DNA from 2 places in the Streptomyces sp. NPDC044106 genome. Region 2 is predicted to be linked to the other one. Evidence: predicted binding sites of a transcription regulator. Region 2 holds the regulator's gene; the other holds the start of a gene.
The links. Region 2 encodes HrcA, which represses chaperone genes, less so after heat shock. Its sites were predicted from a motif close to TTNGCACTCNGNNNNNCNGAGTGCNAA; they were not measured.

Region 1: the regulator HrcA is predicted to act here: its motif matches at 1,621-1,647, upstream of groES (co-chaperone GroES).

What each region holds. Positions count from the first base shown of each region.
Region 1 covers NZ_JBWKFZ010000009.1:116,275-119,681, forward strand. Annotated here, with positions in the region: gene groL (chaperonin GroEL) at 1-1,029, opposite strand, end outside; gene groES (co-chaperone GroES) at 1,167-1,475, opposite strand; gene AC07DI_RS17750 (polysaccharide deacetylase family protein) at 2,041-2,961, opposite strand; gene AC07DI_RS17755 (class I SAM-dependent methyltransferase) at 3,044-3,407, shown strand, end outside.
Region 2 covers NZ_JBWKFZ010000010.1:106,288-109,694, reverse strand. Annotated here, with positions in the region: gene AC07DI_RS19515 (nitronate monooxygenase) at 1-131, opposite strand, end outside; gene dnaJ (molecular chaperone DnaJ) at 375-1,514, opposite strand; gene hrcA (heat-inducible transcriptional repressor HrcA) at 1,515-2,531, opposite strand; gene AC07DI_RS19500 (MBL fold metallo-hydrolase) at 2,731-3,407, shown strand, end outside.

The DNA of each region.
Region 1 (3,407 bases), on a different contig from region 2:
GTCGGCGTCGGCCTTGTTGCCGCCGCCGTCGACGATCGTGGTGTCGTCCTTGGTGATGGTGACGCGGCGGGCGGTGCCGAGCACATCGAGGCCAACCTGGTCGAGCTTGAGGCCGACCTCCTCGGCGATGACGGTGGCACCGGTGAGGGTGGCCATGTCGCCGAGCATCGCCTTGCGGCGGTCGCCGAAGCCGGGGGCCTTCACCGCGACGGCGTTGAAGGTGCCACGGATCTTGTTCACGACCAGGGTCGACAGGGCCTCGCCCTCGACGTCCTCGGCGATGATCAGGAGCGGCTTCGAGGAGTTGGCCTGGATGACCTTCTCGAGCAGCGGCAGCATGTCCTGGATCGACGAGATCTTGCCCTGGTGGATCAGGATGTACGGGTCGTCGAGGACGGCCTCCATACGCTCCTGGTCGGACACCATGTACGGCGACAGGTAGCCCTTGTCGAAGGCCATGCCCTCGGTGAAGTCGAGCTCGAGGCCGAAGGTGTTGGACTCCTCGACGGTGATGACACCGTCCTTGCCGACCTTGTCCATCGCCTCGGCGATGAGCTCGCCGACCTGCGGGTCCTGGGCCGACAGACCGGCGACGGCCGCGATGTCGGCCTTGTCGTCGATCGGACGGGCGGTGGCGAGGAGCTCCTCGGAGACGGCCGCGACGGCGGCGTCGATGCCCTTCTTCAGGGCGGCCGGGGAGGCGCCGGCGGCGACGTTGCGCAGGCCTTCCTTGACCAGGGCCTGGGCGAGCACGGTGGCGGTGGTGGTGCCGTCACCCGCGATGTCGTTGGTCTTGGTCGCCACCTCCTTCACCAGCTGGGCGCCGAGGTTCTCGTACGGGTCGTCGACCTCGACCTCACGGGCGATGGTGACGCCGTCGTTGGTGATGGTCGGGGCGCCGAACTTCTTGTCGATGACGACGTTGCGGCCGCGGGGGCCGATCGTCACCTTGACCGTGTCGGCAAGCTTGTTGACGCCGCGCTCAAGGGCGCGACGGGCGTCCTCGTCGAACTTCAGGATCTTCGCCATGGGAGCGATTCAGCCCTCTCGAAAACTCGGGTGAACGAACTGCGCCCCTCGCCGCCCGGCAAAGAGCGGGGTGACCAGGGGCGCAGCTCAAAAGCAAAATCTGCTGGTGAAGCAGGTGCAGCAGGTGAAGCGGTGAACTACTTCTCGACGATCGCGAGCACGTCGCGAGCCGAGAGGACGAGGTACTCGTCGCCGTTGTACTTCACCTCGGTGCCGCCGTACTTGCTGTACAGAACGACGTCGCCGACCTGCACGTCGAGCGGAAGGCGCTCGCCGTTCTCGAAGCGGCCCGGGCCCACGGCGAGGACAGCACCCTCCTGGGGCTTCTCCTTCGCGGTGTCCGGAATGACCAGGCCGGAGGCCGTGGTCTGCTCGGCGTCGAGCGGCTGGACCACAATGCGGTCCTCGAGCGGCTTGATGGCAACCTTGGAGCTGGCGGTCGTCACGATCCGGTCTCCCCCTTCGGAGATCTCACGGGGTTAAGAGTCTGAGTGTGGCGACCAGGTGGATCCGTCGTCGCGGGTGCCGGACCTGCCCGTCGCTGTTGGCACTCTCCAATGGGGAGTGCCAGAAGTGAGACTAGGACGGGGATTAGCACTCGGTCAAGCGGAGTGCCAGTCGACTGCGTCGGGCTTTAGCGGATGTTGGTGCCCCGCGGCGGGGCGGGCGGTGAATTTTCCCTGTCAGGGCAACGGTTCTCGGGGGCTTTGGGTTCCCCTCCCGCGACTTGTGGGCGCCCTGATTCACGTTGCTCGGCACCGGGGGCTGTGCCCACCCGTTCCGCCCAGCGGAACGCCTGCCCACAGCGGGGGGCGCCAGGGGCCACTGTGGAGTGGAGGGTGCCGGGCGGGGTGCGGGTGCGGTGGTGCGGGGGGATCTTCTGGGTTGCCTTTCTGCCCAGGCGTTCGATTGGATCCACTGATTCCGCGCAGCCCGCCAGCAGTGCGGGCGCGAGCACTCCGCACAGCAGGGCCCCGGCGAGGAGGCGGCGGCGCGCTCGCGCCCGGGGGCTCACAGGTAGTCCTCCAGCCTGGCCACCGCGTAGCCCCTGTCCGTGACGGTCTTCATGACCCGGCGGACCATGTCGGGCATGGTGCCCTTCCAGTCCTTACGCCCCCGGAAATGCGTGAGGATGATGTCGCCGGGGTGCAGGTCCTTGTCCCACTCGCGCCACTCCATGTGATCGGCGAAGCCCTCCGACGCCCACAGCGGCACCGCCTTGACGCCGCAGGACTTGGCGGCGCGCAGGGTGTCCTCGTTGTAGTTGCCGTAGGGCGGGCGGAAGAGCTCGGGGCGCTTGCCGTAGTGCTGCATGATGACGTCCTGCATGCCACAGATCTCGTGGCGCTGCTGCTCGTACGAGAGTCCGGGCAGGTAGCGGTGGTTGAGGGTGTGGTTGTTCAGGGTGACGCCGCGGTCCTGCATCTTCTTGAAGTAGCCGTAGTCCTTCTTGACGAGGTAGTCGCTGAGGAACGCGGTGTACGGAAGGTGCAGCTCGCCCATCATCCGCAGCAGCGCCGGGTCCTTCTCGGCGCCGTCGTCGATGGTCAGGAAGACGACCTTCTCCTTGGTGGGGACCGTCGTGAAGACCGGCGGCAGGCTCGACTGACCCTTGACCTCGAAGCCCTTGCGGGTCGTGATGCGGGGCTTGGTCCTGGGCGGCGGGGGCGCGGCGAGCGGAGGCTTCGCAAGGCCCCAGCGCTTGGCCGCCGCGACCCGGGCGATCTGGACGGCGGCGAGTTTGCGGGCGTAGGAGTCGAGGGCGCGGGCGGGCGGGGCGTCGAGCGGCTGCTGGCCGGGTGCGGGTTCCACGCCGTCGCCCGCGGACGCGCAGCCCGACGCGATCGCCGAGGCGGTCAGGACGGCCACCGCGGCGCGCACCCGGTTCTTCCGTCTTCTGGCGTATTTTTCTTTTTGTCTTACCAGTTGCATGGCGCCGGATCCTCGCAGCTCAAGGTCGTGTCGGGGCTCCGACACCGCCACCGGCCGCGCACCATCCACCGACTGGCCCACAATGGGGCGGGTGAACGACCCGAACACGCCGAGCGGCCACGCGACCGACCTCGACGACCCCCTCGCCGCCTTCGCCGCCCTCCGCACCGAGGAGGGCCGGGCCCTGCTCGACGAGGTGCGGGACGTCGAGCCCGCGCAGGAGCTCGCCGTGGCGACGCGGCTGCGCCGCGAGCACCCCGCCGCCCTGGTCTCCGCGGCGCTGGCCCAGGCCCGGCTGCGGCAGCGGGCCGCGGCGAAGTTCGGCGCCGGGGACGCGGCCCGGATGTTCTTCACGCCGAACGGCGTCGAGCAGTCGACCCGCTCCTCCGTCGCCACGTACCGCGCCGAGCGCTTCAAGGCCCTCGGCGTGCGTTCGCTCGCCGACC
Region 2 (3,407 bases):
TACCCGGCGGCGAGGAATCCGAGCCCACCGGCCTCGGCGACAGCCCCGGCCAACTGCGGTCCTGAGGCGCCGCCCGCCATGGGGGCCTGCACGATCGGGTGGCGGCAGAGATCGGTCAGCGCAGAGGACATGCACGCATCGTGCCACGCCCCGCACACCGCACCGAATCGCACCCCGCGCCGGGCGTGTGCGCCCCCGTCTGCCCACGGCGCCCCGCCGGCGTCCGCGGCCCGCACGTGGTTGCTGGCGCGGGGCGGGTTGCTTTCAGGGGCGCGGGGAACTGCGCGCCCAGCCCCCACGCGCCCGCGGACGACGACAAAGCCCCCGGCAGCGGAACGAACCGTCGCCGGGGGCCGAAGTCACCGCTCAAGGCGCTACCGCCCGTTGAACGCATCCTTGAGACGGGAGAACAACCCCTGCTGCCCCGGCTGGAACTGCCCCGTGGGCCGCTCCTCGCCCCGCAGCTGCGCCAGCTCCCGCAGCACCCGCTCCTGCTCCGCGTCGAGCTTCGTCGGCGTGAGCACCTCGACGTGCACGATGAGGTCACCGCGCCCGCCGCCCCGCAGATGTGTGATGCCACGGCCGTGCAGCGGCACCGACTGGCCGGACTGCGTGCCCGGCCGGATGTCGATCTCCTCCACGCCGTCCAGCGTCTCCAGCGGCACCTTCGTGCCGAGGGCCGCCGCCGTCATCGGAATGGTGACGGTGCAGTGCAGGTCGTCGCCGCGCCGCTGGAAGACAGCGTGCGGCAGCTCGTGGATCTCCACGTACAGGTCACCGGCGGGGCCGCCGCCGGGGCCGACCTCGCCCTCACCCGCGAGCTGGATCCGCGTGCCGTTGTCGACACCGGCGGGGATCTTCACGGTCAGCGTCCGCCGCGACCGGATGCGGCCGTCACCGGCGCACTCGGGGCACGGCGTCGGCACGACCGTGCCGAAGCCCTGACACTGCGGGCACGGCCGCGACGTCATGACCTGGCCGAGGAAGGACCGCGTGACCTGCGACACCTCACCGCGACCGCGGCACATGTCACACGTCTGGGCGGACGTCCCCGGCGCTGCGCCCTCACCGCTGCAGGTCGTGCAGACCACGGCGGTGTCGACCTGGAGGTCCTTGGTGGTGCCGAAGGCGGCCTCTTCGAGGTCGATCTCCAGGCGGATCATGGCGTCCTGACCGCGACGCGTGCGCGAGCGCGGTCCGCGCTGCGACGCCGTCCCGAAGAACGCGTCCATGATGTCGGAGAAGTTGCCGAAGCCACCGGCGCCGAAGCCGCCCGCGCCCGCCCCGCCGCCCGACTGGGACAGCGGGTCGCCGCCGAGGTCGTAGACCTGCTTCTTCTGCGGGTCCGACAACACCTCGTACGCGGCGTTGATCTCCTTGAAGCGGTCCTGGGTCTTCGGATCCGGATTCACGTCCGGGTGAAGCTCACGGGCCAGCCTTCGGAAGGCCTTCTTGATTTCGTCCTGGGAAGCGTCGCGGCGCACGCCGAGTACGGCGTAGTAGTCCGTGGCCACTTACGACTCCGCCAGGATCTGTCCGACGTAACGTGCCACTGCGCGTACTGCTCCCATCGTTCCCGGATAGTCCATGCGGGTCGGTCCGACCACGCCGAGCTTGGCTACTGCCTCGCTGCCCGAACCGTAGCCGACGGAGACCACGGAAGTAGAGCTGAGCCCCTCATGGGCGTTCTCGTGACCGATCCGTACGGCCATGCCCGAATCCTGCACCTCACCAAGCAACTTGAGGAGCACGACCTGCTCCTCAAGGGCCTCGAGGACGGGACGGATGGTGAGGGGAAAGTCATGTCCGAAGCGGGTGAGATTGGCGGTACCGCCGATCATCAGCCGCTCCTCGGTCTCCTCGACAAGGGTTTCGAGAAGGGTCGCGAGGACCGTCGAGACGGTGCCGCGGTCCTCGGCCTCGAAGGCTTCGGGCAGGTCCTGCACCAGCTGCGGCACGTCGGTGAAGCGACGGCCCGCGATCCTGCTGTTGAGCCGGGCCCGCAGATCCGCGAGCGCGGACTCGCCGAACGGGGCCGGGCAGTCGATCATGCGCTGCTCGACCCGGCCGGTGTCGGTGATCAGGACGAGCATCAGCCGCGCGGGAGCGAGCGAGAGCAGCTCCACGTGCCGCACCGTCGACCGCGTGAGCGAGGGGTACTGCACCACGGCGACCTGCCGGGTCAGCTGCGCGAGCAGCCGCACCGTCCGTCCCACCACGTCGTCGAGGTCGACCGCGCCGTCGAGGAAGTTCTGGATGGCGCGGCGCTCGGGCGCGGTCATCGGCTTGACGCCCGCGAGCTTGTCGACGAACAGCCGATAGCCCTTGTCCGTCGGGATGCGCCCGGCGCTGGTGTGCGGCTGGGCGATGAACCCTTCCTCCTCCAGCGCCGCCATGTCGTTGCGGACGGTGGCCGGAGAGACCCCCAGACGGTGCCGCTCCGTGAGCGCCTTGGAACCGACCGGCTCCTCCGTCCCGACATAGTCGTGGACGATGGCGCGCAGCACTTCGAGCCTGCGTTCATTGAGCATCGCGCACACCTCCAGCTGTCTCCGTCGTCGACGACGGGCCCCGGCATCCCCCGAGCCCCCGCCTGGCACTCACCACGCGCGAGTGCCAGCCTTTCGAAAGGTCAGTGTACGGCCGACCGGTACGGACCCGGCAAGGGCGGACCCCCCGCGTCCTGACCGGCCCCGCGCGCCCGCCCTGGGATAGCGTCACCGTATGGACGTGACGCCGGCATGGGAAGCGGCGGGCTGGGAGCGGCTCGCCCCGCGCGTGGGGCGGTGCCGCCTCCCCGTCTGGGACTGCACGGCGGGGCTCGTCGTCGGCGACGACGCGGTCCTCATGATCGAGGCCGGGTCGAGTCTGGCCGAGGGCGCGGCCCTGCGGACACAGGCCCGCCGGATCCTCGGCGGCTCCCGCCGGGTCACCCACCTCGCGCTCACCCATCCGCACTTCGACCACGTCCTCGGTGCGGCGGCCTTCGCGGGCGTCGAGGTGTACGGGGCGGTGGGCATCGAGACGGTTCTCGCCGGGGGCCGCGAGGAGCTGCGCACGGACGCGGTACGCCACGGCGTGGCCGCGGACGCGGCGGCGGAGGCCGCGGACCTCCTGGTCCGGCCGCACCATCTGGTGTGCGGGGAGTGGACGCTCGACCTGGGCGGCGGGGTCCGGGTGCTGCTCGCGAACGTCGGTCCCGGGCACACGGCCCACGACCTGGTGGTCCTGGTGCCGGGCGTCGACGGCGGACGGGAGGTCGTCTTCTGCGGCGACCTGGTCGAGGAGTCGGGCGAGCCGCAGGCGGGCCGGGACGCGGCGCCCCGGCACTGGCCCGCGGCGCTCGACAGGCTCCTGGACCTCGGCGGCGAGGACGCGGTGTACGTGCCGGGGCACGGAGCAGTGGT